3 regions of the Ottowia cancrivicina genome follow, and region 1 is predicted to be linked to each of the others. Evidence: riboswitches for the same ligand, from Rfam matches in the RefSeq annotation. Region 1 holds a riboswitch; each other region holds the start of a gene.
The links. Region 1 has a riboswitch for cobalamin ahead of QB898_RS02135 (pseudoazurin). Riboswitches for the same ligand answer to the same signal wherever they lie in the genome.
Positions count from the first base shown of each region.

Region 1 (10,476 bases):
CGCATGAACACCTACATCGCCACCTGCCGCGACTGGCCGCAGGGCAACGCCGGGCTGCAAGCGCTGGCCGCCGCCTTGCGCGCCACGCTCGCGCCCTGGCAGGACATCCGCCCCGCCGCCCTGGCCGCCCAGCCTTCTCCTGCCGCCGTGCTGCCTCTGGCCGCATGGGACTACAGCGAAACCCCGGACGCTTTTCGCGACTGGCTGCGCGCCTTGCAAGCCGCAGGCGCGCGCGTGTTCAACCCGCCCGCGCTGCAACTGTGGAACATGGACAAGCGCTACCTGTGCGAGCTGGCCGCGCGCGGCCTGCCCGTCACCCCCAGCCTGGCGCTGCTGCCGCAGCACGCGCCCGATTGGGCGCGGCGCGTGGCCGAATGCGGCTGGCCGCGCCCGGTCGTCAAGCCGCTCATTGGCCAAAGCGGGCGCGGCGTGCGCCGCCTGACTGAAGGCGAAGCGCCTGCGCTGGCCAGCTACCCGCAAGGCGCGCTGCTGCAACCTTTCGTGCAGGCCAGCTTCGGCGAGGTCTGCCTCATTTACCTGGCCGGGCGCTACTCGCACGCCGCGCGCCGCCGCCTCGCGCCCGGCGAGTGGCGCGCCAACTCCGCCTATGGGGCGCAAATCGAGTCTGTCACCCCCCGCCCGGAATGGCTGGCCTGCGCCGAAGCCGCCTTGCGCTGCCTGCCCGAGCCGCCGCTTTACGCCCGCGTGGACGGCCTCATCAGCGAAGGCGGCAGCGGCGAAAGCGGCTTTTCCATCAACGAAGTCGAACTCATCGAACCCGCGCTCTACCCCCAGCTGCGCCCCGCCTTCGCGCGCGAGCTGGCCGCCGCGCTGGCAAGCAGACTGGCATCCTGAGAACCGGAAGAAAACATGCCCTCCCCTGACCTTCAACAAGCCCAGCGGCGCATCGACGAAATCCAGTCCCTCTACCGCCAGTGGCTGCGCCTGCTGCCCGCGCTGCAAGCCGCCCAGCGGCAGTGGCGGCAGGCCAGCGGCCTCATGCGCCAGCTGGAAGACTTTTACGAGCAGGAATACGGCCCCCTGAACCAGGCCATTTCGGCGGGCCTGCCCGTTGATTTGCGCACCGAAGGCGAATACAGCGTGATGAGCGAAGACGCGCTCTACGACGCCTTCGGCGAGCGCCAGAACCTGGCCTGGGCCTGGATGCGGCTGGCCATGAAAGACCTGGACCGCTGGGGCGAAAGCGAAGAACAAGACGCCCAGGACGCGGCCCCGCCCGAAGGCTGACTCTGGCCGCCCCCGCCTCTTTCCCGCCTATTTCTCCAGCGGCAGCGCCGGCTGCGCCGGCTGCGCCGCCTGCCCCAGCGCCTGCATGAACGACTTGGTCAGCAAGCCGCCATGCGTCAAACCGGTAAAGACGACGTAGCCGACGCTCAAGCCATGCCCGGCCAGGCGCTGGGCCAGCTGCGCCGCCGCTTCAGGCGGCACGGCGCGGGTCATTTCCTCGCGGCGCGCCAGCATGGCGGCCTGCTGCGCGTTGGCGGGCCGCTTGTCATCGGCGCGCCCGCTTTTCTGAATCAGCATCCACCGGCCGCTGAAGGCGGAGCGCTCAAGCCGCTCCAGCGCCTGCTGCGCGTATTGCAGCATCAGGCCCTTTTGCCACCACAGCGAAGGATCGGCGGCGATATAGCGCGTGAACGCCTGCGGCTGATTCAGCAGGGTGTAAAGCACGAACAGCCCGCCATACGAATGCCCCCACAGCGTCTGCCGCTGCGCATCGGTGCGCGCCAGCTGCTCCACGCGCGGCCTGACTTGGCGCTCGATGAAGCGCAAAAACGCCGCCGCGCCGCCATTGACGCGCTCCTTTGCCACCGGATCGGGCAGGGGCTGGCCTTGCGGACCAGGCGGGGTGTAGTCCCAGGCGCGGGCGGCGGTGTCAAAACGCCGCTCGGTCGGATAGCCGATCAGCACCAGCAGCGGCAGCTGCTCCAGCGGCGGCCGCAGGCGGGCGGCGGGCAGAAATTCAAGCAGCGCATTGCCATCCAGCGCATAAAGCGCGGCAAAGCCGCCTTCAGGCGGCGCGGCCTTCGGAACGGCCACAAACACGCGGTGTGGGCGGCCGTCTTCGTCATTCAAATCAAAACGGTGAAAAGCGTAGCCCTCATGCTCGCTGGTGAGCACGCTGGTGTCGGCCAGGCGGCTGATTTCGTTATTGACCGGCGGCTCGGGCGGCGCGGCAAAAACGGCCGTGGCCGCCAGCAGAAAAAGAGCGGGCAAGAATTTCAGCATTTTCCGGTTCCGGCAGGCAAATGAAGCGGGCGATTGCAGGCCGGAAGAATAATGCGTTTTGCATTCGGCGGATTTCATGTCTGCACAATGGATAAGGCGATTTTCGGCATGATTTGCCTGCCGAAAATCGATGTGTGAAACCGGCGGGCCATCATTGCGTTGCATCTTATTTTGATTATCTGGTTTTCAAATGGCGCTCAATCGCCAGACCGCACGCCATTGGGCAAGGCGCAGGGCATCAAAAAGAAGAGCAGACCTTCCATTCCATAAACAGCCTTGGCGCGCAACCTTCCTGCGCTGGAAGCTGCCAAAGCAGGGGCAAAAATGACGGCGCAAGCTTGAATTCGCCGCGCCGTATTTTTCCTTTCTTTTCACGGCGCGCATCGTCTGGACCGTATGAGTGAAAACCCATTCCCAGCCGCGCCAGGCGCAATGCCTGCTCGCTTGCGAATCATGGGCCGCCGCGCAGCCTGAAAATCCGTTTCAACGGCATGCCACTCGCCTTCTGCCATGCCGCTGGCAGGCGTTATCCGCAAATGAAAATGGCGGATGGGCCATCTTCCGTTGCGCCGCCAGCGGGGCAAGGCCGATGCCGGTTTTTTCATGCATGAGCGGCAAGCCGCAACCTGCCCGCTGGCGCCATGCCGAACCGGGAGGGAAAGCGGAGTAGAAAGGAAGATTCCGCTCCTTGATTCATAGCATGATGTCCTAGTGGAATGTGCGCAACTCCAGTTTTCAGGCTCCTGAATTTGCTCCTTTTTTTGGGCATCAGCTTCGCTCGGCCATCGGGCTGGCAAAGCCTGGTGAAACCACCTGGCGCTGTTCGGGCCGCCTGGCCATGGCTTTGGAAAGCGACAGATGCAGCGCGAACGTGATGATGAGCGCCGCCAGCCCTGACGGAAAGTCAAACGGCAGCGGCAGCTTGTACTGGAACGCCACGCCCGCCACGGCTCCGGCGCTGAATGAGAGGATGGCGGGCCAGCGCACGGGCGGCATGTCGTTGGGGTTGGCCGTGGCGTATTCGGCGCGGCGCACGAAGTAAAAGTCCGCCAGGATGGGGCCGGCCAGCGGCACGAAGGCCGCGCCCAAAATGGTGATGAAGTGCCCGAAAAGATGGCTGTAAAAGCCCAGCGCCCCCAGCACGGAGCCAAGAGCGCCCACGATGATGACAATGCGCCCGCGCGGCCAGCGCGCGCCCAGCGATTCGGCGCTAGGCCCCACATACAGCGCGTTGCAGTACAGCTCGGACATATTGGTCGTCCACAGCGCCAGCACCCACAGCGCCACGCCCAGCACGGTGAGGATGACGCCCTTTTGCACCATCCAGGCGATGAAGTCCGAATTGCCCGTGGCCACCGCCCCCAGGTAGCCCACCACATTGAGCAGCGGATTGGTGAGCACGAAGCAGGCCGCCGCGCCCACCAGCACGTGCGCGGCGTTTTTCGCGTAGCGGAAGATGTCCACGCCCATGATCACGCCCGCAATCCACGCGCCAATCAGCACTGTGACGGCCGTGCCGGGCGTCATGCCCGAGCGTGTGGCCGCCTGCCGCAGCACCGCGCCCATGCCGCCGGCCTCGCCCACCATCATCACGGCCACCACCACGGCCACCACCAGCACGAAGGGCGTGGCCGCCGACGAAATCTTCTCGATCGCGGCAATGCCCCGCCAGGCCGAGTAGGTGAACACCGCGCCCCACAGCAGGCACAGCAGCACGTATTCAAGCGACAGGCCATTGACCACCGTCACGCCCGTCACATCGCCCAGCGCCGCCTTGAAAATGTCGCCCACCATGCCGGTGATGGAAGCGAACCAGCCCAGCGTCAGGCAGGCCATGATGAGCATGGGCAGCACCATGCCCTTGCGCCCGTAGGAAATGCGCGAAATCAGCGAAAGATTCAGCCCCGTGCGCATGGCCGCGTAACCCAGCAGAAAAGTCAGCGCCAGCAGCAGCCCCTCGCCCGTGGCAATGGCCAGCAGCGCCTGGCCAAACGGCATGCCCGGCTGGCCGCCCTGGCCCGCCAGCTGCCCGCCCACGATCAGCCCCGTGGGCACATAGCCAAAGCCCACCCAGATGGCGAACATGGCCCACCAAGAGCGGCGCGCGCCGCGCGGCACCGGCTCCAGCATGAACTCCTCATTGCCTTGCGGCTCCTGGCGGCCGCTGGCTGCGGGCAGATCAGACACTTTTTCACTCCTTGCGAAATGGCGTTGCAAAGCACGGCATCTTGCGCTCGAAATGGCCTCTTGTAACTTGTGGGTATTCACAATGTGATTGGCGTTTTTCCGCTTCCTAGAATCCGGCTGTTTCCACCCACAGAGAAAGGCCCATGCCATGCCCAGCCCGGAACAAATCGCCAAAAACCACTGGTACCGCAACGACGACCTGCCCGGCGTCAGCGGCCCCGAGCGTGAAATCATTGGCTACGGCGAGCGCCCGCCCCGCATCCGCTGGGACGGGGGCGCCAAAGTCGCCATCAACATCGTCGTCAATTACGAAGAAGGTTCCGAAAAAACCTTCGCCATGGGCGACCACATGAATGACGGCATGTACGAGCTGCCCTTCAACGTGGACGACCAGCGCGATCTCGCCAAGGAATCCATGTACGAATACGGCTCGCGCGCCGGCGTGTGGCGGCTGCTGCGCATCTTTGACCGCTGCCAGGTGCCCGCCACCTTCTTTGCCGCCGCCGTGGCGCTGGAGCGCAACCCCGAAGTCGCCCGCAAGCTCAACGAACGCGGCGACGAAGTCGTCGGTCACGGCTACCGCTGGATTGACCACTACGAATACTCGCGCGAAGAAGAAAAAGCCCTCATCAACCTGGCGATGGACTCGTTCCAGAAAACCCTGGGCCGCCAGCCCAGCGGCTGGTACTGCCGGGAAATGTCCGTCAACACCCGCGAGCTGCTCGTGGAAGACGGGCGCTTTCTCTACGACTCCGACTACTACGGCGACGACCTGCCGCACTGGACCTTCATCAACGGCAAATCCCACCTCATCGTGCCCTACTCGCTGGTCACCAACGACTGCCGCTACATCATGGGCACCGGCTTTGCCGCCGCCTCCGACTTCGTGGAAATGGCCTCGCGCACGCTTGACCAGCTGCTCGACGACGGCGACGACTGCGGCCGCATGATGTCCATCGGCCTGCACCCGCGCATCACCGGCAACCCCGCCCGCGCCAACGGCCTGGCCGAATTCATCCGCTACGCGCAGTCCAAGAAAGACGCTGTCTTCATGCGCCGCGACGCCATCGCCCGCAAATTCATCGAACAAGTGCCCCGCCCCGCCACCCCGGCCGACCGGCCCAACCGCTGAGCCGCCCCCGCCACCAAAGCCTGCCCTCCCCCGGCAGGCTTTTTTACGCCTGCCGCGCCACCCGCCACAGCAGCCAGCGCAACAGGCAGCGAAAAGAGAGGCGCCAATTCGCTTCTGAATCCATAGCATGATGTCCTAGTAGAAAGAGCGCAGACGCTGTTTTTTCGTCCCTTTAATTTGCTCCTCCTTTTGATGTGAATGCCGCCGCGCAGGCGCTGGCGCCGCCTGGCGGCGGGCCGCGCTGCACCACAATCGCCCCCGGCTTCCGCCCCGCTCCCATGCGCCATCGCATGCGAAAAGGGCGGCGGCCAGCTTGACAGGTGCCCCAAGGCTGCTTTCTTGCGGTCAAAGGGTTAAACGGGAAGCAGGTGCGCGTCTTCCAGGCCATGCCGCAACGGCATGCGCCCGGGCCGCAAAGCCTGCGCTGCCCCCGCAACGGTCAGCGGAAACCAAACCCCGACAGCCAGCGCGCCCCTCGCGCGCGGCAGCCACTGCGCTTCTTGCCCTGAGCCATTCAGGGCTGGCGCGGGAAGGCCGGGGCCTCGCAGCAAGCCAGGCGCGCCTTCGCCAGAAGCCGCGCGCCGCCTGCGGCGGTCCGCAAGCCCGGATACCGGCCTGCCCTCAAGCCTTTCCGTCGGCGGCTGCGGGCGTGCGGCTGGCCGGCCAAGGCCCATGCACCTGCCATGCCGCAAGGCGCGCGCCGTTTGCCGCGCCGCCGTCTCGCATGACTTTCGCGCTGCCCGGCCCTGACCGCGCTTTTGCTCCCGCCTGCGCTGCCTTTTGGCAACCCACGCCGCTCGCGGGAGAAGCGGGCGGCCAGGAGATCAGCGCATGTTCCACGCTCTACCCCCGGCCTCTGCGGCGCAGTCCGCCCGTGGCCTCATCCACAGTCATTCCCGCCGCCATTTCCATCGCCGTTCGCGCTGGCTTTTCAACGCTTTCGCGGCCCTCGCGCTGGCCTGCGCCGCGCATGCGCCCGCGCCCGCCTGGGCCAAAACATGGGAGGTGAAGATGCTCAACCGCAACGCCACCGGCCCCATGCCCTTCGAGCCGGACTATCTGCACATCGCCCCTGGCGACAAGGTGAAATTTCTCGCCGTTCACAACGGTCACAACGCTGCCTCCATTCCCGGCATGGCCCCCGAGGGCGCGCCGTCCTTCACGGGCAAGATCAACGAGGAAATCGAGGTGGCCTTCGAGCAGCCGGGCCTCTACGGCGTGCGCTGCATGCCGCACTACACCATGGGCATGGTCATGCTCATCCGCGTGGGCGACGGCCCCGGCCCGCAGCAGATGCAGATTCCGCCCGAAGTGCCCGCCGCCGCGCAAAAGCGCTTTCACGAAATTGCCGCCCGCGCCCAGCAGGCTGGCGAGTGAGCCGCGCGCGGGTGAAGAAGAGCAGCAGGCGGCAGTGAAAAAGGGGGCACGGAAATGGCCGGAAGGCCAGCACCGTATTTGCTCCCGAATCCATAGCGTTAGGTCGCGATGGAGACTGCGCCATGCGGTATTTTTTGCCTCTCTGCATTTGCTCCTGTTTTTGCGCTAAAGGCCCCGCTCCACCTTTCAGCCGCCCACGCTGGCTGCGGCTTGGGAAAAGGGTTGAGGCCCAAGGCGGGGCGGCCGCTTTATCCGGCCTGCGGCAGCAGGCGGCGCAGGCGGGCCACTTCTTCCATCAGGTCGGCGGTGAGGGCGGCCAGCTGGGGGTCGGCGTCAAAGGCGCGCTCCAGGTGGGCGATGCGGCGCGCGCGGGTGAGGGCGGCGCTGGCAAAGCGCCAGGTGGCGGCGCTGTCACCGCTCACCGGCTCCAGCACGCCAGCCTGCACGCGGGCGCTGACCCATTCGAGCGTCATGTGGCAGCCGCCGGCCAGGGTTTGCGGGTCGAGCGCGTCATCGGCCATCAACTGGGCGGCGCTGGCAAGGGTGTCGTCAAAAAGGGTTTGCATGCGTGTTCTCTCCTTCAGGCTCGGCGCGGATTGAAGTCGGGGTAGGCGTCGCGCAAGGCGGCCCAGGCGGCTTTTTGCGGCTCGGTCACGGCGCTGGGCACCGCCACTTGCAGCTCCAGATACAGATCGCCCGGCGCAGTGGCTGACGGGATGCCCCGGCCTTTGAGGCGCAGTTTGCGCCCGTGGCCGCTGCCTTCGGGCACGGTGACGGCGATGGCCTTGCCGTCGGGCGTGGTGATTTCGATGCTGCCGCCCAGCGCCGCTTCCCACGGGGCCACGCGCACTTTCAGCGTGACGTCGCGGCCTTGCACTTGCCAGCGCTCATCGGGGCGCAGGCGCACTTCCAGAAACAGGTCGCCCGCTTCGCCGCCGCCCAGGCCCGGATGGCCTTGCCCGGCCAGGCGGATGAGCTGGCCTTCTTTCACGCCTTGCGGAATTTTCACGCGCAGCGTGCGGTCAGCGGACTGAAGCTCGCCTTTTTCGTTCACGCGGCTGCCGCGCAGGGTGATGTGGCGTTCGGCGCCGTGGTAGGCGTCGGCCAGGTCCAGCTCGATGCGGGCGTGTTCGTCGCGCCCTTTTTGCGGGCCGGATGCACGGGCGGCCCGCGCCTGGCGCGCCTGGCCGAACATCTGCTCGAAAAAGTCGCTGAACTGGCCTGCGTCTTCACCGGTGTAGCCTGAAAAATCGCCTGTGAAGTGGTGAAAGCCGCCCGCGCCGCCTTCCGCGCCAAAACCTGAGCCAAAGCCCGCGTTCCAGTCGGGCGGCGGGCGCACGTCGTCGCCGGAGCGCGCGCCTGCGGCCCAGGCTTGTGCGCCCACGCTGTCATAAATCTTGCGTTTTTCGGCATCGCCCAGCACGGTGTTGGCCTCGTTCACCTCGGCCATGCGGGCAGCGGCGTCTGGCTCTTTGCTCACGTCGGGGTGGTATTTGCGGGCCAGGCGGCGGTAGGCTTTTTTGATGTCGTCCTGGCTGGCGCTTTTGTCCACGCCCAGGATCTGGTAGTAGTCCTTGAATTGCATGGCTTTCTACATGGAGTTGGGAAAAGGGGTTTCAACGCGGAAGGCCCTGCGGGAAAACGGGCCTGATTGTCGTGTGCGCGGCAAGCCCCGCCTGCCTGTGAGACTCGCGCCTGGATTCAGCATCAAATGGGCCGTTTGCGCCCGTGCAGACTGGGCTTGCAGCTATGGTTTCAATAGTAGGCGGAAGGCGCTTCAGCGCCGCATCGGCACGGCCAGCAAGGCGGCGGAAAGAATCATGGCGCCGCCTGCCAGCGTGCCCGTGGCAAGGGCAGCGGCGCCCAGCGCCACGGACGAGACGCTGGCGAACACCACTTCGGCCAGCATGATGAGCGAGGCCGTTTGCGCGGGCAGGTGCGCCGTGCCGTATTGCAGGGCCATGTTGCCCGTGAGCAGCGCCGCCGCCAGGCCCAGCGCCCAGGGCAGCCAGCCGGCCCAGTTGGCCAGGGCAGGCGGCGCGGCCAGATGGGCGGCTTGCGCGGCCAGCGCCACGCCAGTGGAGACGATGGCGCTGCCCAGAAACATGGCGAAGGTGCGCGCCGTGGCGGGCGTGCCGCGCCAGCGGCGCAGCAGCACGCCTGTCAAGGCAAAGGAAAAGCCCCCGGCGATGGCCAGCCAGTCCGCCTGGCTTTCGGGCCAGGGCCAGGCCATGCCGGGTTTTTTGAGCACCAGCGTCACGCCCGCCAGCGCCAGCGCCAGGCGCAGCAGCGCGCCCGCCGTGGGGCGCTCGCCCAGCAGCGCCCAGGCCAGCAGGATGGACCAGGCGGGCATCAGATAAAAAAGCAGCACCACGCGCATCACGTCGCCCACGGTGACGGCCCAGTTGAAGCAAATGTTGGTCAGCCCCGCCGCAAGGGCCAGCGCGGCCAGCTTGGGATGGCGCGCCAGCTCGCCCAGCACGCGCGGCCGCCACGCCAGAAACAGCGCCACGCCGCACACATACACGAACACGGTGCTCCACAAGGGATGCGAGCCGTGCTCGCGCAAGGCGCGAAAGGGCAGCCAGGAAGTGCCCCAGATGAAGGCGTTGAACAGCAGCACCAGCGCGGGCAGCGCGGCATTGGCGGGCCGCGCCACTGGCGCCGGGGCGGACTTCATTGCCCCTGTCCCCCGTGGCTGCTGTGGCGGTCGCTGCGGGCCGCTTGCAGCAGGCGCTGCACTTCGCTGCCGTGGCAGCGCAGGTTGCGCGCATGCCAGAGCCAGATGCCCAGCATGACCGCCGCCACCAGGCCGCCAAACAGCCCCAGCGCCAAAAAGACGGACATGCCCGCCCCCATTGCCAGGCTGTACAGCCCGCCCAGGCCGAGGATGCACGCCTGCTCGTTGAAGTTCTGCACGGCGATGGAGCGGCCCGCGCCCATCAGGTTGTGGCCGCGATGCTGGAGCAGCGCATTCATGGGCACCACGATGTAGCCGCCCAGCGCGCCCAGCGCGATCAGAAACGGCACGGCCACCCACAGGTGGCGCACGAACACCATCGCCCCCACCAGCAGCCCCATGACGATGCCCAGGGGAATCACGCCCGGCGCCTTGTCCAGCCGCACGCGCACGGAAGCAAGAACCGCTCCGGCTGCCGTGCCCAGCGCCACCACGCCCACCAGGCTAGCCGCCTGCGTGGTGCCGTAGGCCAGCGCCGCGCCCGCCCAGGCCAGCACGATGTAGCGCATGTTGCCCGACACGCCCCAAAACAGCGTGGTGGACGCCAGCGACACCTGTCCCAGCCTGTCGCGCCACAGCAGCGCGTTGCAGCGCCAGAAATCGGGCAGCAGCGCCAGCGCGTTGCGCGGCATGGGGTGCATCTCCACGCCTGTTTTCGGAATGTGCAGGTTGAACCAGGCCGCCAGCACGTACACCAGCGTCAGCGCGGCAATGGCGGCGTGCGGCGCGCTGCCCAGGCCCAGCGTTTGCGCGGTGGGCATTTGCAGCAGCCACTGCGAAACCGCCGGCC
Region 1 covers NZ_JARVII010000002.1:185,023-195,498, reverse strand. The annotation lists gene QB898_RS02165 (ATP-grasp domain-containing protein) at 4-855, shown strand; gene QB898_RS02160 (DUF4298 domain-containing protein) at 871-1,248, shown strand; gene QB898_RS02155 (alpha/beta hydrolase) at 1,276-2,250, opposite strand; gene QB898_RS02150 (hypothetical protein) at 2,437-2,634, opposite strand; gene QB898_RS02145 (purine-cytosine permease family protein) at 3,019-4,437, opposite strand; gene QB898_RS02140 (polysaccharide deacetylase family protein) at 4,586-5,569, shown strand; cobalamin riboswitch at 5,885-6,202, shown strand; gene QB898_RS02135 (pseudoazurin) at 6,401-6,946, shown strand; gene QB898_RS02130 (chaperone modulator CbpM) at 7,195-7,512, opposite strand; gene QB898_RS02125 (DnaJ C-terminal domain-containing protein) at 7,527-8,531, opposite strand; gene QB898_RS02120 (DMT family transporter) at 8,724-9,626, opposite strand; gene lplT (lysophospholipid transporter LplT) at 9,623-10,476, opposite strand, start outside.

Region 2 (10,476 bases), on a different contig from region 1:
TCGGTGAACGTGGCGCGGCCCGTGGGATGGCGCGCCAGCAGCTGCATCAGGCGCGGCACGTCCCAGCCGGGCGCTGCGGCGGCCGCAGACGGAGCGGAGCTGCCAGCCAGCGCGGCGGGCAGCCAGCAGCAGGCGGCCAGCAGCGCGGCGGCGCTAGCCAGGCGGCAGGGGCGGGGAAGACGCATTCCAGAAGTCATAGAAGTTGAACCAGTTCCACGGCGCTTGCAGACAGTGCGCCTCCAGCAGGGCCACGTAGCGTTGCAGGGCCTGGTCAAGCGCCTGCGCGCGCGCGCCAGCGGGCGTATGCGAGAAATCGGCCATCGGCTCGAACGCCAGATGGTATTGGTTGCCGCCCAGATACATGCCCGCCATGAACACCACCGGCGCGCGCAGCAGCGCCGCCAGCCGCAGCGGCCCCTGCGGAAAAGCGGCCTTATCGCCCAGAAACGGCAGCAGGCGCGCCTTGCCATCGCCCTCTTGCAGCGTGCGGTCGGCCAAAAAGCCCACGCAGCCGCCTGCGGCCATGTGCTCGTGCACGCGCAGCAGGGCATCGGGCTGGCCCAGGGCGATCACGCTTTCGGTCAGCTCGGGATTGATGGCCGCCAGCGTCTGCGTGACCATGCGCGCGTTATCCGGGTACATGAGCATGCGCACATCCAGCCCGTAGCGCCCGCCCAGCACGCGCAGCGCCTCGAAACTGCCAAAGTGCGCCCCCATGAAAACGATGCTGCGCCCCGCCTGCCGCAGGCCGATCACATGCTCAATGCCGCTCAGGCGCACGTCAAACAGCTCATGCTGGCCGCGCAGCCAATACACGCGGTCATGCACCACCGAAGCAAAAGCCAGCACATGCCTGAAACCATCGCCCATGCGCGCAGGGCGGCCCAGCGCACGGCGCAGAAAGTCGCGGCTGGCGCGCCGCGCCGCCGGGGCGAACAGCACGAAATACGCCGCAATGGGATAAAGGATGAGCCGGCTGACGCGCCGCCCCAGCCGCAAGGAAAGCCAGGTCATCAGCCGCAGCACCCACATGGAACTGCGCTCGGGCCGCTGCCGCCAGGCGCTGGCGGCGGATGGGGCGGCGCTGCCTGCTGCCAGCCGCTGCGGCGGCTCTACCGGAGCCTGGGGCGGGGCGGGGCTGCGGCTCATGCGCCCTCTTGCAGCGCCAGCGCGCCCGCGCACGCCAGCGCCGCGCCGTGCATCAGCGCAAAGCGCGCCAGATCCGGCTCCAGCCGCGCATGCAAACGCAGCAGCGGGCCGGGCGGCGTGGCGGGCACGGCGGACAAAAACTTGGCCTCGCGCACCGCCAGCACGCGCCGCCCGCAGGCCGCCTCCACCTGCGCCGCCACCGCATCCAGCAGCCACGCCCCCGGCAGGATGGGCCGCCCCGGAAAGTGCCCGTCAAACTGCCCCGCCTGCACGCTGGCCCGCCACTGGGCCAGCAGCGGCCAGTCAGGAAAGCCGCCAGCGGGCGGCGCAGCTAAAGAGTTGGCAAGAGAGCCGGTCATCAGGCGTTTTACCTTAAAAACAAGAGCGGATTCATGGAGTCAAAAATGGCTTCAGCGCACGTTCCACTAGGACATCATGCTATGAATCAAGGAGCAAATTATCGCCAAAGCCGCAGGCGGCCCCAAGCCTGCGCTTTTCGCACCCACGGACGCACCCACAGACGGATTGTGAGCAGGTTCTAACCGCCCGGCAGTGCGGCGCGCATGGTGTTGTTCACGCGGATTTGCCAGTCCGTCGCCTTGAAGGCAGCCCGCCTGCGCCGGAGCGCAAGGGAAAACTGCACCTTCGCGGGCGCCATGCCCGCCGTCTGGCCGGGCGGCGGGCCTCGCCATCCGTCAGCGAGGCGGCGGCCGTTTGTGCTTTTTCGCCTTTCACGCAGAAATGACGTGCCGCCGCAGAGCGCCCGAAGCCGCACTCCAAGTGCGCACTTGCCGCGCCTGCGGACAGGCTCTGAACAGGCCCCCAGACTCAGGGCCGGCCTGCGTCTGTGGCGCGCATGCCCAGACGCTTGAGCAGGCGGTGGTCGTCGTCGGCGTCGGGGTTGGGGGTGGTCAGCAGCTTTTCGCCCAGGAAGATGCTGTTGGCGCCGGCCAGAAAGCACAAAGTCTGCATGCCGTCGTCCAGCTGGCGGCGGCCTGCGGCCAGGCGGATGCGCGCGCGCGGCATGGTGATGCGGGCCACGGCAATCATGCGCACGAACTCGAAGGGGTCCACATCGGGCGCGTTCTCCAGCGGCGTGCCGGGCACTTTCACCAGGTTGTTGATGGGCACGCTGTCGGGGTATTGCGGCCATAGGTTGGCCAGCTGCTCAATCAGCTCGGCGCGCTGGCGGCGCGTTTCGCCCATGCCGATGATGCCGCCGGAGCACACGTTGATGCCCGCCTCGCGCACGCGGCGCAGGGTTTGCAGCCGGTCTTCGTAGCTGCGGGTGCTGACCACGTTGCCGTAAAACCCGGGCGAGCAGTCCAGGTTGTGGTTGTAGTAGTCCAGCCCGGCGGCCTTGAGCTGCTCGGCCTGCCCAGGCTCGAGCATGCCCATCGTGGCGCAGGCTTGCAGCCCTTCCTGCTTGACGATGTGGATGAGTTCGGCAATGGCGGGCATGTCGCGCTCCTTGATGCCGCGCCAGGCCGCGCCCATGCAAAAGCGCTGCGCGCCTGAAGCCTTGGCGGCCCGCGCGGCCTGGCGCACCTGGTCGGCTTCCATCAGTTTGCTGGCCTTCAGGCCCGTGTCGTGGTGAGCCGATTGCGAGCAGTAGCCGCAGTTTTCCGGGCAGCCGCCCGTTTTCACCGACAGCAGCGAGGAAAAATCCACTTCATTGGCGTTGAAGTGCTGCCGGTGCACCTGCTGGGCCTGCCACATCAACTCGGGAAAAGGCAGGTTCAGCAAGGCTTCGATTTGCTCCACTTTCCAGCGGCCCGTGCCAGCCGGGGCGGCCGGCTGGGCAGGGCGGGGCATGAAGTGCAGCGGCTGGGGCTTGTCAAGCGTGGCGTGCATGGGGCTTGTCTCCTGGTTTGCGTGGGTGGCTGCGTGTGCGGCATGCCTGTGAAAAGAGGTGGAAATTCTAGAATTCATCTCTTTTTGCCCCTCTGCTGGAAAACCCGCGATGAACCTGGAAAAAGCACGCTTCAACATGATCGAGCAGCAAGTGCGCCCCTGGAATGTTTCAGACGAGCGCGTGCGCCAATTGCTGGCCGAAGTGCCGCGCGAGGCTTTCGCCCCCGCCAAATACCGCGACTTGGCCTTTGCCGACATCGAGCTGCCCCTGCTGGATGACGAAACCCTGGCGCGCCAGCGCGGGCAGGTGATGCTGCCGCCGCGCGTGCAGGCCCGCCTGCTGCAAGAGCTGCGCCTGCAAGGCGGCGAGCGCGTGCTGCACGTGGGCACAGGCTCGGGCTACATGGCCGCGCTGCTGGGGCGGCAGGCCGCCAGCGTGTTCACCATTGAAATCGACAACGCCATTGCCGCCTTCGCCCAGGCCAATTTGCAACGCGCGGGCGCAGGCAACGTGCAAGTGCTGGCAGGCGACGCCGCGCAGACCGCGCCGCTGCCGCAAGGGCCGTTTGACGCCATCGTGCTCTCCGGCTCCGTGGCGCGCGCGCCGCAGCACCTGATTGCGCAGCTGGCGCCCGGCGGGCGGCTGCTGGCCATCACAGGCGACGAACCCGTGATGCGCGCCACCCTCGTGCAACTGCAAGGCGAAGGCGTGCGCCTGACCCAGCCGTGGGACTGCGACGCGCCGCGCCTGATGAACTTTCCGGACACGCCCGTCTTTCACTTCTGACGCTGCTCCCCTAACGCCGCTCCCGTGCTGCCCCTTCAGCCACCGGCCTGCCCGTGAAAATCCTCCACATCCTGCTCACCGAAACCCCCCTGCCGCCCTTGCGCTACGGCGGCACCGAGCGCGTGATGTGGGCGCTTTCGCTGGGCCAGCAGGCGCTGGGGCACGAAGCGCGCTTTCTGGTGCGCGCCAACCCGGCCGGCCACCCCGCCGCCCAGGTGTTTGACGCCGCCCGCCCGCTGGAGGCGCAGATTGAAGGCTGGGCCGATGTGCTGCACTTTCACTGGCCTTATGACAACGCGCACGGCCTGGTGCGCACGCCTTACGTCTGCACCGAGCATGCCAACCGGTCAAGCCGCCAGCCTTACCCCGTCAACACCATCTTCCTGTCGCAAAAGCACGCGCGCATTCACGGCGCGCAGTGCCACGTGTACAACGGCCTGCACTGGCCCGATTACGGCGAGCCGAATCTGAATGCGCCGCCGCCCGCCGCGCGCTACGCGCACTACCTGGCCAAGGCCGCCAACCGCAACAAAAACCTGCAAGGCGCCGTGCGCATCGCCCGCCGCGCTGCGCTGCCTCTGCACGTAATGGGCGGGCGGCGCTGGAGCCTCAAATCCAACTTCTACTTTTACGCCGGGCGCGATGTGCGCTTTCACGGCATGGTCGGCGGCGAGCACAAGCTGGAACTCATCCGCCGCTCCAGCGCGCTGCTCTTTCCCGTGCTCTGGCACGAGCCATTTGGCTTGGCCATCATCGAAAGCCTGTACCTGGGCTGCCCCGTCATCGCCACGCCTTACGGCTCTTTGCCCGAGCTGGTGAGCGAAGAAACCGGCTTTCTGTCTGACAGCGAAAGCGCCCTGGCCCAGGCCCTGGCCGGTGCAGGCCGCTTTGACCGCCGCGCCTGCCATGAAAGCGTCAAGCGCCGCTTCAGCCATCTGGCCATGGCCCGCGCCTACCAGCAGTGCTATGAGCGCGTGCTGGCGGGCGAAGCCCTCAATCCGGCGCCGCCCGTGGCGCAAGGGCTGGAGTCTGTGCCCCGGCGGCTGCGGGCGTAGAGCCTGCGCCCACGGACAGCGTGCCAACAGGCTCCGAAAGACGGCGCCCTTCACGCCAGGCCCATGAACATGCCATCGCGCTGCCGCAGGCAAAGGGAAAGCAGCAAGATTTTCCCAGAACGCTACCCGCGCTTCATCGGATTTATGCGCGGGGTTGGGGGTAGGGGCTAGCGGGTTTGTGAACGAGAAGGGGCTGGGCAGTCCCACAGTATCTCCCATCGGTTGCTGGCGTTAGCACCTTCGGCGTTATGAGGGCGCATGATGCGCCACCGCAGGCGAGGTTGCTGCGACGTCGTCGAGCCAGGTCTCTCGGTCGCTCTAGATGGATTACCAATCTAGTAAACCCTGTAGCTGCCGCAGGTGCAAAGGCATCCTGTCATATTGCGTGTGTGCACGCCATGTTCGTAACATTCCGCAATATTTGTTTGATCCCGCACCCAGAGATTAGCTCTCGTGTCGCATACACCCCAGGCGTACAGCCTGCCAGGCGGAGAAACTCTAACCCGCAAATCTAATGAGCTTTGCCTGTGTTTAGACTTAAACCCGTTCTTAATCTTGCCCTGTAGGCTTGCATCTCTTGATAGGCTTCATCGTAAGTGCCTGAAGATTGAGCCAAAATAAAACACTCACGGAAGGGGCGTCTGATGGCTGTTAAGCGTATCGTTACTAATCTTGCCGCTGATAAACCTGAGTCAGCTGCTGCTTTTTACCGGGACATCCTGGGCCTGGAGCTGCTCATGGATCACGGATGGATACAGACTTATGGCAATGCGGAAACTACGACTGTGCAGGTCAGCATAGCTAGTGAAGGCGGATCAGGTACTCCGGTGCCTGATTTATCGGTTGAAGTAGATAATCTTGATGAAATCCTCGCCCGCATTCATGCGGCAGGTATTGCGCTTGAATACGGTGTTGCTGAAGAGCCCTGGGGCGTGCGGAGGTTTTTTGTTCGCGATCCGCTGGGGAACCTGGTGAATATTTTGCAGCATATGTAGCAGCAGCCAGCTCCTGCCAAGTCTGTTCACAACCTGCATGAGAAGGCGAGACCGCGCGTGAAAAAGGAAGAAGGAAAGGGCAGAATTTGCTTCCAAATTTGGAGCATGATGTCCTAGTGGAACCTGCGCAAGAGCCGTTTTTCAACCCTTCAGATTTGCTCCTGTTTTCAATGCGCCCTGCGGCTTTGCCAAAGCAATGGATGGAGCGCTTTCCACGCGGGCCGGCCCTTGCCGCCCTGCTTTTCAGGGTAATCCGCAGCAACGTTTTCCTTGAACAGCTTCTTACAATCTGACGCTGTTGGTGCCTGCGCTGCCGTTCTGGCGGCGCGGTTCAACGGGAAGCAGGAAGGCCCCGGAACCTCGTTTCCAAAGCCCAACCTGCGCTGCCCCCGCAACGGTAAGCGGCATGCGGCGCGGCCAGAACCTGTTCAGGGTTTTGATCGCGCCGCAGCTTCGTTCCCACCCTCGCCACGGCCTAGGCGTGCCTGCTTTGCTGGCAGGCGGCGCGCCTGCCAGCCGGAAGGCCGGGCGCGAAGGCAAGCCGCCAGCCCGGATACCGGCCAACAACAGGTGGCCCGCGCGCGGCGCAACAGCGCTGCCGCGCGCGGGCCGTGATTGCCCTTCATGCTGGCGGGGAAGCCAGCCGGGGCTGTTTCTCAAGCTGTTTTTCCTCATGACTTCTCGCCTTTATCCGCCTGCGCGCGCTTCGGCGCTGGCTGCTGCCTGCCTGCTGGCCGCCGCGCCTGCTGTTGCCGCTGCCGCTGGCGGCCACGATGAACGCTCTTTTTCCTCTTCTTCCACCTTGCCTGACGTGGTGGTGACCACCACCCGCAGCACGCAGCCGCTCACCGACGTGCTGGCCGATTTCACGCTGATTGACGAGCGGCAGATTGCCCAAAGCGGCGCGGCCACCGTGGCCGACATGCTGGCGCGCCAGCCGGGGCTGGAGATGACGCGCAATGGCGGCCCCGGCACGGCCACTTCCGTGATGATGCGCGGTGCCGAGAGCCGCTTTATCGCCGTGTATGTGGACGGCGTGCGCATGGACTTGCAAATTGGCGGCGCGCCGTGGGAGGCGCTGCCGCTGGCGCAGGTGGAGCGCATTGAAATCGTGCGCGGCCCGGCGGCGGCCGTGTATGGCTCTGACGCCATTGCGGGCGCAGTGCAAATCTTCACCCGTCGCGCCACGCGCGAGGGCTTCGCGCCCTACGCCGGCGTGGGCGCAGGCAGCCGCGGGCTGTGGAAGGCCGACGCGGGCTTTACCGCCAAAAGCGGCGCGGCCGATTACGCGCTGGGCGCGTCGCACGAGCAGGCCAAGGGCTACAGCGTGCGCACCGGCGGCAACCCTGACCGCGACGGCTGGCGCAACACCAACGCCAGCGCCAGTGCGGGCTATCAGCTCAATGACCAGCACCGCCTGCAAGCCAGCGCCTTGTGGGGCCGCATGAAGGCGCAGTACGACGACTTCACTTCCAGCCCCGCCAACTGGGCCGATGACTGGGGCGACAACCGCGTGCAAACGCTCGCTGGCACCTGGGCCGCCCAGTGGAGCCGCGCCTGGCGCACCACCGCCACCCTCAGCCACGCGGGCCAGCGCTATGAAACGCGGCCATCGCCCTACCTGAACAAAACGCGCCAGCGCACCGCCCAGCTGCACAGCGAATGGCGCGAAGGCCCGCACCTGGCCGCCGCCACGCTGGAGCGCCGCCATGACCATCTGGAAAACGACCCCATCGTCCGCAGCCGCCACCAGACCTCGCTCAATTTCATCTACGGCTTCAGCCACGGCCCGCACACCCTGCAAGCCAATTTGCGGCGCGAAGACGACAGCGACTTTGGCGGCCACACCGGCGGCAGCCTGGCCTACGGCTGGCGCTTTGCGCCCGAATGGCGCGTGAGCGCCGCCGCCGGGCGCGCCCTGCGCATGCCCACGCTCTACCAGCGCTTCAGCCAATACGGGCAGGCGGGCCTCAAGCCCGAAACGGGCCGCAACGTGGAGCTGGGCCTGCACTGGGCGCGCCAGGGCAGCCAGATCGACCTGACCGTGTATCGCAACCGCGTGCGCAACCTCATCGTCTTTGGCGCGGCAGGCCCTTGCGCCGCCAGCTTTGGCTGCTACCACAGCATCGGCCGCGCGCAATACGAAGGCGTGGCCTTGAGCGGCACGCACCGCATCGCATCCGTGCGACTGACGGCCTCCATTGACGTGCAGCGCCCCAAAGACCTGGACAGCGACAAGCTCCTGCCCCGCCGCTCGCGCCGCATTGCCAAACTGGCCGCCGACACGCGCATTGGCCTGTGGGATGTGGGCGCCGAATGGCAGGCCCACTCGCGCCGCTTTGACGACCGCGCCAACCGCAACGCCATGGCGGGCTACGGCCTGCTCAACCTCTACGCCAGCGCCACCTTCGCGCGGCAATGGACGCTGCTGGCGCGCATCGACAACGCCACCAACACCCGCTACGAAACCGCGCGCGGCTACCCGCAGCCCGCCCGCAGCTTCTACGTGGGCCTGCGCTGGGCCATGCCGTGAGCGCCAAAGCCGCCGCCCTGCTTGTGAGCGCCCCCTCATCCGGGCAGGGCAAAACCACCGTCACCGCCGCCCTGGCCCGCCTGCACGCGCGGCAAGGGCGGCGCGTGCGCGTCTTCAAATGCGGGCCGGACTTTCTCGACCCCTTCTGGCACCAGCTCGCCAGCGGCCAGCCCGCGCACAACATCGATTTGTGGATGACCGGCGAAGCCGACGCCCGCCAGCGCCTGCGCCAGGCCGCGCAGCAAGCCGACGTGATGCTGGTAGAAGGCGTGATGGGCCTGCACGACAGCGACCCCAGCGCCGCCGACCTTGCGCGGCGCTTTTCTCTGCCCGTGCTCGCCGTCATTCAGACAGGCCGCATGGCGCAAACGCTGGGCGCCATCGCCCACGGCCTGCGCCACTGGGGCGAAGACACGCGCGGCCCCTTGCCCTGGGCCGGCGTGCTGGCCAACGGCGCGGCCAGCGACAGCCACGCCCGCCTGCTGCGCCAGGCCCTGCCTGACAGCGAATGGCTGGGCCACCTGCCGCAAAGCGCCGCCATGCACCTGCCCGAGCGCCACCTGGGCCTGATCGCCGCCCACGAAATGCCCCGCGCCGAAGCCCTCGCGCGGCTGGACGCCGCCGCCGACCTGCTCGCCGCCACGCCCCTGGGCCAAATGAGCCTGGCCGAATGGCAAGCGCGCTGGCCCGCCGCCTTTGATGCGCCGGATGCGCCGGATGCGCCGGATTCAGGCGGCGCGCCCGAATCGGCCGACGCACCCGATTTGCCCGCGCCTGAAGACAACGCAAAGCCGCTGGCCGGCCGCGTCATCGCCATCGCCCGCGACGCCGCCTTTGCCTTCATCTACCCCGCCAACGTGCAAACCCTGCACGCACTGGGCGCGCGCGCCGTCTTCTTCTCGCCCCTGGCAGGCGACGCCCTGCCCGCGTGCGACGCCCTCTGGCTGCCCGGCGGCTACCCCGAACTGCACGCCGCCCGCCTGGCCGCGCGCAGCGACCTGAAAGCGCAACTGCACGCCCACGCCGCCGCAGGCAAACCCATCTGGGCCGAATGCGGCGGCATGATGGTTCTGTTCGAGCGCCTGACGGACGCCAGCGGCCACACCTGGCCCCTCTGGGGCCTGCTGCCCGGCGAAACCGCCATGCAAAAACGCCTCGGCGGCCTGGGCATGCAGCAATGGGCCATGCCGGCAGACAGCGCCAGCCACTTTCTGCCGCCCTTGCCCCCTCTTCGCGGCCACACCTTCCACTACTCCGCCGCCCGCACACCGCTGTCGCCCATCGCCCACACCCGCCCGGCCCCCGGCAGCGCCCGCACCAGCGGCGAAGCCATCTACCAGCACGGCAGCGTGCGCGCCAGCTACTTTCACGCCTGGCTGCCCAGCAGCCCGCCAATGGCAGCCTGGCTGTTCGGGGCGTGAGGCGGAGATTGGCCTGGCGCGCAGCCGCCAAGATTGGCCGCGCTTATTTCAAAATCCTTCAAGAATCAGATTATCAAGAGCTATCTTTTGCCAGCTCATCTGATTGGCGGAAGTGAAGAAAACAAAGCGGCCGTTTTGTGCCCTGCAAAATACGGGGATTCTTCTTGATCGGCGAAGAATTCATTCAGCTTCATCTGCTGGCCAGGCGATATTTCTCGTTTGAATACGGAAAATAGTTATCCGAAAGTCATCGATAGCTTGTTTCAGGCGGAGCGCCATAATCCAAAAAAACAGCTTAGGATCCTCAAGCATTGTTTCCAGGCAATTTCATTGCAAACATCAGTATATTGCCGATTGGCATCTATGAGCGCTGAATATCATTAAAAAATCCATCATGATAGAAGTTTTCCTTTGGTTCATTTTCTAATGCCATGTCAAACAATAATTTCAATGTCCATTGAGAGGGTGTTACAATATCATCAGGATTGATTTCTGCATCATGGGAATACATGTCAGGGAGGCATTCGCAATGAACAAGCCACCATTTTTCTATCTTGCATAGTAAATTCGTTAGGCAAAAAAATTTGTTGAAATCTATGTTTTTGCCTGCATCGGCAATAAATGAAAGAGGATTGTGAGCCAATTCATTCCTGTGCTTTCTTATTTCATCAAAATTCTTGAT
Region 2 covers NZ_JARVII010000001.1:76,233-86,708, forward strand. The annotation lists gene QB898_RS00375 (outer membrane lipoprotein carrier protein LolA) at 1-185, opposite strand, end outside; gene QB898_RS00380 (lysophospholipid acyltransferase family protein) at 154-1,149, opposite strand; gene QB898_RS00385 (ApeI family dehydratase) at 1,146-1,508, opposite strand; gene bioB (biotin synthase BioB) at 1,978-3,003, opposite strand; gene QB898_RS00395 (protein-L-isoaspartate O-methyltransferase family protein) at 3,113-3,790, shown strand; gene QB898_RS00400 (glycosyltransferase) at 3,844-4,845, shown strand; SAM riboswitch class I at 5,058-5,174, opposite strand; gene QB898_RS00405 (VOC family protein) at 5,490-5,840, shown strand; cobalamin riboswitch at 6,123-6,419, shown strand; gene QB898_RS00410 (TonB-dependent receptor domain-containing protein) at 6,514-8,373, shown strand; gene QB898_RS00415 (cobyrinic acid a,c-diamide synthase CobB) at 8,370-9,794, shown strand; gene QB898_RS00420 (hypothetical protein) at 10,156-10,476, opposite strand, start outside.
Region 2: linked by a shared signal. The riboswitch ahead of QB898_RS00410 (TonB-dependent receptor domain-containing protein) and the one ahead of QB898_RS02135 (pseudoazurin) in region 1 are both predicted to bind cobalamin.

Region 3 (10,476 bases), on a different contig from region 1:
CCGGCAAGCCGCCGGCCTGATGGCGGCTTTCATGCCGCGAAAGCGCGGGCAATAAAAAAACCCGCTGTTCAAACGAATCAGCGGGCTGCTTCAAAAACGGGCCAGATGGTGGGTCGTGTAGGGTTCGAACCTACGACCGACGGATTAAGAGTCCGCTGCTCTACCAGCTGAGCTAACGACCCTGGCCGTTTTTCCTTGCCGGGGCAAGAAAGCTGTGGATTGTAGCACAGCCTATTTCATAGGCTCACCGGCTGGCGCCGCCCGTGCGCTCAAGGCAGCACTTCCACCGTGGCCACGTAGGCCAGGCGTCGCTTTTTGGCTTTGGGGAAGGTGGTTTTGGCGTCGTCGGCGTCCACGTCGATCCAGTACATGCCCGCTTGCGGGAAGGTGAGGGTGAACTGGCCCTTGGCGTCGGTGGCGGTTTTGATTTCTTCCAGCTTGTCGCGGTAGCGGGTGCCGCCGCGCACGGCCTTGATTTCAAGCCCGGCGGCGGGCTGGCCGTCCAGGTGCATGGCAAAGGTGGCCGGCTCGCCCGGGGCCAGGTCGTTGGGGTGGGTCACGGGCGCCAGCTCCAGGCCCTTGCCGCTGGGCGTGATGGCGCTGGGCTTGCCGACGGTGACGAAGGTTTCCACGCGCAGGCTGGATTCAAAGACTTCCAGGTCTTTGGCGTCGGCGGGCACTTCGGCGGCAAATTTTTCGGGCGTGCCGCGCCAGCGCTTGGGCTTGCCTTCGCCGTCTTTGTAGATGGCCGTGAGGCCGCCTGCATTGACGATGGCCACGCGATACGTGCCGCGCTGGGCGGGCTTGAAGTCGAAAACGCTGCGCAAATTGCCGGTGAAGGGCTTGTCCGGCTCCACGCGGCTGCCATCGGGGGCGGTGATGGCAAGGTGGTCGAGCTTGAGCGGGAAGTGGTTGAAATAAAACAGGTCGTTGGCCACGGCGGCATCCACCGTGACCCATTCGGGCTTGGAAAGGCTGGTGGCAGAAGGCAGCAGCCAGACGTTGTGCGCCTGCGCGGCGGTCAGGCCCAGGGCGAGCAGGGCGGCGGCAATGCGGGGAGCGAGTTTCATGACGCAAGTCCTTTGCGGAGGTTGAGAGAAGATGAATGGGTTCAAAAAGAGAAGCAAATCCAGAAGCCTGAAAACGGCCTTCGCGCAGATTCCACTAGGACATCATGCTATGGATTCAGGAGCGAATTCAGGCTTTTCGCAAGCCTGCGGTCAGGGCTTGAGCGTGACGCGCACCGCGCCCAGCTCGCTGCTGCCTTGCGCCTGCGCCTGGGCGGCGGCTTTCGGGGGCCAGTCAAACGGCACGCTGAGCACTTCGCGGCCGCCGACTTCGCGGGCCGCTTCCACCATCAGCTTGTAGCTGCCGGTGGGCAGATTGGGCAGGGGGCCGCTGCCGGCGGTGAAGGAAAGCGTTTGCACGCCAGAGGGGCGCGTGGCGCCGCTGACGCCATCGACGGGCATGTCCAGATTGCGGCCCGCGCGGCGCCACCACTGGCGCATGTCCTTGAGCCATTTCGTGCCCTTGCTGTCGCCGTCGGCCACGCGCACGTCGTACCAGACGGCCAGCGTGGCGGGCGTGCCGGGCACATCGGCCTTGGCGTCGGCAGGCTCCACCCAGATGGCCACGTAAGGGCGGTGGTATTCGGCCACGTTCAGGCGCGGAATTTCCACGCTCACGTCCAGCCCGGCGGCCAGCGCGGGCGCGGCCAGCGCGCTGCCCAGGGCCAGGGCGCAGAGGGGTTTTTTCATGTGCATTGCTCCTTTTCTTCAGGTTCAGGGGGGAGTGGATGAAAAGCGGAGGGCGGCGGCCTTCAGGGGCCATCGGGCCAAAGCGGTCAATCCAAGGCGCTCCATCAAAAACGCTCAATGCGCCATCCAGATGGCCAGCAGCGCGGGAATGAGCACACCCAGCGCGGTGATGGGCCAGGTCATGGGCCGGCTGGCCGCGTGCATCTTCATGATGAGCAGGCCCGTGGCTGAAAACACCAGCGCCGCAATGGCGAACAAGTCGATGAACCAGCGCCAGGCCGCGCCCGTGTGGCGGCCCTTGTGCAGATCGTTCAGCCAGGCAATCCAGCCCCGGTCGGTCTGCTCGTATTCCAGATCGCCCGTTTCCAGGTCGATGCGCAGCCAGGCGTCGCCGCCGGGGCGCGGCAGGGAAACGTAGGCCTCGCCCGCGTCCCACTCCGCTTTGCGGCCTTGCACGCTCACGCCCAGCTCGCGGCGTATCCAGGCCTGCACATCGGCGGGCAGGGGCGCGGGCGTTTTGGCGTCTTGCGGATCGGCGGCCCGCGCGGCTTGCAGCAAGGCGGCAGGCACGCTGGCGTGGCGCGTGCTCACCTTGGGCGCCGATTCAATCTGCCCTGCGTGGTTGAGCGTGATGCCCGTCACGGAAAACAGCGCCATGCCCAGCAGGCACAGCGCCGCGCTCACCCAGTGCCACACCGTAAAAAGCCGCAGCCAGCGGGCGCGGCGGCGCGCGGCTTGCAAATCAGGCGGAGCGGATGAGGACGGCGGCATGAACGCGATGAAGACAAAGGCGCCAGGGCGAAGAAGCGCCAGAACAAAGAAAAGCCGGAAGAAAGCAAAGCCGGAAAAAATAGCCGGAAGCAGCCAGGCCGGCGGGCCGCGCATTCTAGGGATGAAAGCCATTTGCATTGATGAAACCCCGCCGCCCTTGTGCCCATCAAGCGCCGGGCTTCTGCCAGCCGCGCCCCTCGGCCCTTTGCGGCGGCGCGGGCAGGCAAAAGGGCCATCCGGGCTACATTCCCAACGCTGAGGCAGTCCGTATTTCGCTTCTCTATTGATAGCGATACGTCCTAGTGAAAACAGCGCAAAAGCCTTTTTTCACCCTTTTGATTTGCTCCTGTTTTTCAGCACATCCAGCCGCCTGCCGCCCGATACACTGCCCGGCGTCTGCCCTCCTCTTGCAAAAAAACCGCCATGACCGCCCGCACCGTGTTCTTTCTTTCAGACGGCACCGGCATCACCGCCGAAGCCTTTGGCAACGCCATCCTCGCGCAGTTCGACATCGCCGTGCGCCGCGTGCGCCTGCCCTTCGTCGATACGCCCGACAAGGCCCACCAGGCCCTGCGCCAGATCAACCACGTCTGCGAAACCGAAGGCCAGCGCCCGCTCGTCTTTTCCACGCTGGTGGATCGCGAAGTGCTCGAAGTCATCCGCACCGGTTGCCACGGCATGCTGATGGACACCTTCGCCACCTTCGTGCAGCCGCTGGAGCAGGAGCTGGGCGTCAAAAGCCTGCACCGCGTGGGCCGCTTTGCCGACGTGAGCCAATCGCGCGAGTACCACGACCGCATCGAAGCCATCAACTTCAGCCTCGCGCATGACGACGGCCAAAGCGACCGCGACTTGCAAAGCGCCGATGTCATCCTGGTCGGCGTCAGCCGCAGCGGCAAAACGCCCACCAGCCTGTACCTGGCCATGCAGCACGGCCTGAAAGCCGCCAACTACCCGCTCATTCCCGAAGACTTCGAGCGCCGCCAGCTTCCCCCCGCCTTGCTGGCCTGGCGGCACAAACTCTTTGGCCTGAGCATCAACCCGCAGCGCCTGGCCGAAATCCGCAGCGAACGCCGCCCCGGCTCGCGCTACGCCTCGCTGGAAAACTGCCGCATGGAAGTCAGCGAAGCCGAAGCCATGATGCGCCGCAGCGGCATCCGCTGGCTGTCCACCACCACCAAAAGCATTGAAGAAATCGCCACCACCATCTTGCAGGAGCTGCACCCGCAGCGGCTGGGATACTGAGCGCCCGCCCTGCCCCGCGCCCGGCCTGAAAAGCCGGATGCGCGGCCTTTGATCCGCCCCTGAACCTGCCCGGAGTCTGCTCATGAAGGGCTGCGGATCGGGAGGGGCAGGGGCCTTGAAGCCTTGCGGCCCGCCAAGGCTTTGCAAAGCAGCAGAGCGCCCGGATCCGCGCTTTTCGCGCCCGCAGACCGCGCTCGCGGACGGACCTTGGACAGGCTCCTGGCCTTTTTTCACAGCCCGTCCGTGTCATACACCCGCCCCGTGTGGCGCGGGATGATGCTGCCAATGAGGTAGGCGCTGTTGCGGCCCGCCTCTTCCTGCGGGGCGGCCTGGATGGCGTTCACGTTCATCCATTCCTCCACGAAGGGCAGCGGGTTGGCCGCCACGCGGGGAAAGGGGTTGCCCAGGCCCAGGGTTTCATAGACGGGCTGGGCGTTGAAGATGACCGAATCCTGAAGCTTCTTGACGGTGATGCCGGGCAGCTCGCGGTCCTGGCTGCCGAGAAACTGCGACCAGTCCAGCTCGGCCTGCGTGATTTCGGTGACGATGGCCTGCGCTTTCTCGCGGTTTTGCGCCAGCCAGGCCTGGCCGCGCGCGGTATTCAGCTCGATGCGAATCACCATCTGGTCCAGCCGCTGGTGCACTTCAAACTCGTCCTGGCAGATTTTCTGGATGGCTTTGGCAATGGGCACGAACATGCCGATTTCACCAAAGGCAAAGGTCACGATGAATGAGGATATGAACTGAATGCGCTCCAGGCAATACAGCGCCACATAAAAAGCCATGACGGCGGCGTATGCCTCTTCGCCGCTGGCATGGCCCAGCGCATAGCGGTGCGATACCGTGTAAACCTCGCCAAAAACCTGCGCCATTTTCTCCAGCCGGTGAAAGCTTTCGGTAATGGAAAGAATTTCGCTGAATACTTCGTCGGGGTTGTCGAAGCTGTTGCGCACGATTTCGGAATAAGTGAGGCCGTGCAGGTATTCATTGGCGCCAATGGCCAGCGTCACGCCCCAGAGTTCCGAATTGGTGATGAAAGGCGCCAGTATGGGCACGATGCTTTTGCTGGCCACCGTGTCGGCTTCCCACTGGTAGGCCAGGTTGTAAATCATGGCGTCATACATGCCGCGCGAGCAGGTTTTGAATTCGCTATTGCACGAGGCGTAGTCGAATTCATTTTCGTCCCAGCGCAGCGAAAGCATTTTCTTGTACATGGCGAAAAGCTCCGGATAAGGGCGGTTGATGGAATCGAGCAGGCCGCCGGGCTGGCCGAGAAAAAGATCGGTGCTTTTGTAGTCGCTCTTGTGAATGTTGAAAATGGATTCGGGAATGCTGGGCTGGGTCATGGCAATGCCTGTGAAATGGAAGGATGAAGGCGGCAGCGAATTGAAAAGAGGAGCAGATTCAGGCCCGCTGAAAATGCGTGCGCCGCAGTGTTTGTGAGGAGATGCTGCTATGAAACAAGGAGCAAAATCAAGCCCTTTACAGACTGCATGCTCCGCTGGCGCAGCCGCGCTCGTCAGGGGCCATTTCAAAATCGCCATCCGGGTTTTCTGGCGCTGGCGCCAATACGGGCGCCAAACCGGAAAGGCGGCTTTTTTCGGCCATGCGGCTTTCCACCGTGGCGCTTTTGCCTTGGTCGCTGGTGAGCGAATTTTGGTAATAGCGGCCTTTCATGCCGTAGCGGCACATGGCCAGGTGCTCTTCCATGATTTCGTCGGTGTAAACCACGGGGTCGCTGGCGCGGTCGCGCCAGAAATCGGCGCTGATGCCCTGGTCGGTGAATTTCTGGAAAATGGCGTAGATTTTGATCATGTCCAGCGTGGGGATATTCCACGCCAGCTCGTAGCGGTCTTTCAGCAAATCGGAATCGGTGGCGACCCAGTCAATCACGTTGCTGTTGTCCGATTTTTTCAGCGTGATTTCGCGTATGGGATAAATGCTGTTGGGCACGCCAGCGGCCTTGGAGCTGGATTCGGTGGGCATGTGCGCCACGAGAACCGAATGGCGGATGCCGCCCTGCGCCACGATTTGCCGGCGCAGCGCCTCCCAGTCGTAGCTGTAGCGGGGGGCTGCGATTTCATCCACGGTTTTCTTGTAGGTATCAATCGGCAGCCAGCCTTCGGGCCAGCGGGTTTTGTGCATCCAGGGCGCATTGCCTTTTTCGCGGGCCAGTTGCAGGCTGGCCTTGAGCGCAAAGTAATAGTGCCGCTCGGCCAGCCAGTGGCAGTGATCGCGCCCCGCTTGCGTGGTGTATTTCAGGTTTTTGCGCGCCAGCTCGGTGGCCACGCCCATCATGCCCACGCCGGCGCTGCGGCGCGCCTTGGCCGTCATTGCCACATGCGCAAAGGGGTAGTCGGACATGTCAATGCATTTGTCGATCATTTTCAGCGCGTAATAGGCGGCGGAGGCGTATTGCTCGTCGCTGTGAATATTGCAGACGACCAGTGCGGAGAGCGCGCAGATGGCGATTTCGCCGGATTCGGGTTTGTCTTCGTCCGAATAAAGGTCGGTCATGCGCCAGTATTCTTTGGTGGGCAGCGCGATTTCGTTGCAGAGGTTGCTGCTGTGAATGGGGTCTTTGAAAGGCGTGTGGCGGTTGGCTTCGTCGATCCACAATTCATAATGCGTGCCGCATTCATAAGCCTGCTGGCGGGCGAGCACGACGAAATCACGGGCGCTGATGGTTTTTTGGGGGAAATCGGGATTTTTCTCGTAGGCTTCATAAAGCGCTTCGAAATGGTCCTGGTCGCCCGAAAACATGGCGTGCCACAAATCAGGCGCCGAATATTCGGTAAAGAGAAAAACCTCTTCATTGCGCGCCGCTTTTTTGGTGAAAAGGCGGTTGTACATGACGCCGAAATGCAGCTCCCGGATTTTCTTGTCTTCGGTGGACATGGGGTTTTGCAGCAGGGCGATGGTGGTGTTTTCAGGGTCAAACGCCGAGTAGTAGCTGGTGCAGGCGCCGCCGCGCCCAGCCTGCTGGTTGGCTTTGGTGGCAAAGGCCAGCGCGCGGTAATACGGCAGTTTGCCCTGATGCGAAATGACGCCGCCGCGCACCGGATCGCCCAGCGTGCGCGTGGAAATCATGCCGCCGATGCCGGCGCTCATGCCCGTCATTTCATACGCAATATGGTCGCCAATGGCCAGCGAATGCAGGCTGTCGCCCGCCTTGTAAACGCAGCAGGAAGCGTAGCCATTGAGCCGCGTGCCCAGGTTGATGTAATTGGGGCTGGGGGCGTTGATGCGGTTGTATGAAAAATGGTTGTACCAATTGACGATGTGCTTGAGGCGCTCTTCGCGCGGCTCGTCTTCAGCCAGCGCCATGGCCATGCGCATGTAGATGAACTGGGGCGATTCATATTCCTGCCGCGTGACGCGGTTCATGAGCGCGTATTTCTTGCGCAATTGCAGGATTTGTGAATAGGCATATTCAAAATCGCGCGCGTGATCGATGAATTTTTCGATTTGCGCGTATTCGTCTTCGCTGTAGTCCAGCTCGCGCATCAGGCCCGCTGCGGCCAGTTTTTGCTGCACGGCGCGAATGGTGGGCATGTGCGTGCTGCTGCCGTAGATTTCCTTGCGCGTGACAGCAGCGTAAAGCCGCCCTGCCATGAGGCTGTAGGGCCAGCTTTTTTTCTGCACGCAGATTTTGATGAGTTGCCTTTGCAGGTCCTGGCTGGTGGTTTTGTCGCCAAAGTGGCTCATCGCCTCCATGACGACGGAGGACCAGTCCACCCGCTCGCCCAGCTGCTCGCTGGCCCAGATGGACCAGCTGTTGACTTTGGCGGGTATGAAGGGTTCTTCGCGCCCGTCGCGCTTGATGATGGTTTTGAGCAAAGCGCTCTCCCCGTGAATGGATTTGCACAAAGCCGGGGCGAGGCAGAGCTGGCGCGGACAGGGTTGGGGCCAAAGCAGGCGCATTGGGCCAGGAGCGAAACCCGTCCGGCCCGCCGCACACCCGCAGCCGCCGACAGCCATGCCAGGCAGGCCGGTATCCGGGCTTGCGGATTGCCAGATGCCCCTTCATGAGGGCGCTGGCGCAAGGCCGCCGGGCCTTCCCGCCCCATGAAGGGGGCAGTGACCGCCTTTGCGCATGGCGCGCGCGGGCTTCAGAACCTGTTCACCACCTGTCCGTGAGCGCGAAGGCGCAAGCCGGGCGCGGCCCGGAGCTGGCGCGTTTTACTTCGCTTTTGAGAGCAAATTCAGGGCCATGAAAACGCCTTTATCGCACATTCTTACGGGACCTCATACTATTGAATCAATAGCAAAAAGGGCCGGTGGCTTTCAGGGCGGTTCGACGGCCGGGTTCTCTCACGGACAGGCATTGAACGGGTTCTTGGCAGCGTTGCTGATCCGCTGACCGTTGCGGGGGCAGCGCAGGCTTGGTTTACCTGCTTCCCGTTTAACTCCGTGGCATGGCCGTGGAGCACCTGTCAGGCAGAACGCCAGCCGTCTGGAAGATGGCTGGCGAGCGGCGCGGATTGTGGCACGGGCGAAAGCGCCGCGCGGCGGCTTCAGCGCACAATGCCACGGCTGGCGCTGGCGAGGAAGCCGAGCATGAGGCGGGCGTCTGCGGCCATATCGGCATCACCGCTGGCGGACTGCGCCTGGATGGCCTGCCGGGCGGCATCCAGCGGCAGACCCTGGCGGTAGATCAGGCGGTACATGTGCTTGATGGCAGCGATGCGCTCTGGCGAGAAGCCCCGGCGGCGCAGGCCCTCGACGTTGATGCCCTGGGCGGCGGCGGGATTGCCGGATGCGGTGATGAAGGGCGGCAGGTCTTGCGAGAGACGGGTTTGAAAACCCGCCATGGCGTGCGCGCCCACACGCACGTACTGATGCACGCCGGTGATGCCGCCGATAACGGCCCAATCGCCAATATGCACGTGGCCCGCGAGCTGAACGGCGTTGGCCAGGATGGTGTGGCTGCCAAGCTGGCAGTCGTGGGCGATGTGGACGTAGGCCATGATCCAGTTGTCATCGCCCAGGCGGGTGACGCCGACGTCTTGCACGGTGCCGGTGTTGATGGTGACGAATTCGCGGATGGTGTTGCCCGCGCCGATTTCCAGACGGGTGGGTTCGCCTGCGTATTTCTTGTCTTGCGGCGCTGCGCCAATGCTGGCGAACTGGAAGATGCGGTTGCCAGGGCCGATGCTGGTGCGGCCTTCAATGACGCAGTGCGCGCCAATGCGGCTGCCCGCGCCAATGCGCACATGGGGGCCAATGACGGCATAGGGGCCGACGGCGACATCTGCCGCCAGCTCAGCCGCAGGGTCAATGAGGGCGGTGGGATGAATGGCTGCCACGGCGCGCGCTTGGCAAAGGCGTGAAAAGGCCGGAAAAGAGAGGTTCAGCGCACGCGGCGCATGGTGCACATGATGGAGGCTTCCACAACCAGCTCGTCGCCCACGGTGGCTTTGCAATGGAATTTGTAGATGCCGCCGCGCACGCGGTCAAATGTGGTGTGCAAGGTGAGCTGGTCGCCCGGTTCAACGGGACGCTTGAAGCGCACGCCATCCGCACCAACAAAGTAGAAAAGCGTGTCGTCATCCAGCGAAATGCCTTCGACCATGAAGCCCAGCAGCGCCGAGGCCTGCGCCAGGGCTTCGACCATGAGCACGCCTGGCATCACGGGACGCGAAGGAAAGTGGCCGGTGAAAAAGGGTTCGTTGATGGTGACGTTCTTGAGCGCGCGCAGGGACTTGTTTTCAAGATCGACATCAAGAATGCGGTCAACCAGCAGGAACGGATAGCGGTGCGGCAGCTTTTCAAGGATGTAGTGGATGTCCATGATGTCGTTGAATCTTTTTGGTGATGGGGCAAAAAGCCCGGCCGCCGCGCTGCGGCGGCCCTTCAGCCGGAAAGCCGGGCATTGTCGCCGTTTTCCGCCAACTTTTTCTCAAGTTGTCTGACACGTTCGCGCAGAGCATGAAGATGCTTGAGCGAGGCGGCATTCTTTTCCCATGCCGCGTTGTCGTCGATGGGGAAAAAGCCGGTGTATTGGCCCGGCTTGGTAATGGAGCGCGCCACCATGGAGGCAGCGGAAATGTGGACGTGATCGGCGATATCGAGATGCCCCAGGATCATGCCCGCCCCCCCCACCGTGCAATGCGCGCCGATGCGGGCGCTGCCCGCCACGCCCACGCAGCCGGCCATGGCCGTATGAGCGCCAATGTGCGTGTTGTGGCCAATCTGAATGAGGTTGTCGAGCTTGACGCCGTCTTCAATGACGGTGTCGTCCAGCGCGCCACGGTCAATACAGGTGTTGGCGCCAATTTCGACGTCATTGCCAATGCGGACGCCGCCCAGCTGTTCAATCTTGACCCATTGGCCTTGATGCGGCGCGAAGCCAAAACCATCGCCGCCAATCACCGCTCCGCTTTCAATCAGACAGCGCTCGCCAATCGTGCAGCCCGATGCCACCGTGACGCGCTCGCGCAAGACAGTGTGCGCGCCAATCCGTGCGCCGCTGCCCACAAAGCATAGAGCGCCCACACGGGCGGCCGGATGAACTTGCGCACCTTCCTCCACCACAGCGCTGGGGTGAATGCCTGCCGGCTCTGGCGGCAAGTGCGTACGCTTCCAGAGCTGGGTCAGGCGGGCGAAATAGAGATAAGGGTCTGAGGCAACAATGCAGTCGCCTCGCGCGCCTGCCGCCTCTTGCATGGCAGGCGCGACGATGATGCACCCGGCCTGCGTT
Region 3 covers NZ_JARVII010000005.1:63,889-74,364, forward strand. The annotation lists gene QB898_RS04035 (hypothetical protein) at 1-20, shown strand, start outside; tRNA gene QB898_RS04040 (tRNA-Lys) at 107-182, opposite strand; gene QB898_RS04045 (DUF4198 domain-containing protein) at 270-1,070, opposite strand; gene QB898_RS04050 (DUF2271 domain-containing protein) at 1,221-1,757, opposite strand; gene QB898_RS04055 (PepSY-associated TM helix domain-containing protein) at 1,872-2,528, opposite strand; gene ppsR (posphoenolpyruvate synthetase regulatory kinase/phosphorylase PpsR) at 2,952-3,773, shown strand; gene QB898_RS04065 (ribonucleotide-diphosphate reductase subunit beta) at 4,004-5,119, opposite strand; gene QB898_RS04070 (ribonucleoside-diphosphate reductase subunit alpha) at 5,256-7,613, opposite strand; cobalamin riboswitch at 8,032-8,225, opposite strand; gene lpxA (acyl-ACP--UDP-N-acetylglucosamine O-acyltransferase) at 8,291-9,082, opposite strand; gene fabZ (3-hydroxyacyl-ACP dehydratase FabZ) at 9,127-9,570, opposite strand; gene lpxD (UDP-3-O-(3-hydroxymyristoyl)glucosamine N-acyltransferase) at 9,630-10,476, opposite strand, start outside.
Region 3: linked by a shared signal. The riboswitch ahead of QB898_RS04070 (ribonucleoside-diphosphate reductase subunit alpha) and the one ahead of QB898_RS02135 (pseudoazurin) in region 1 are both predicted to bind cobalamin.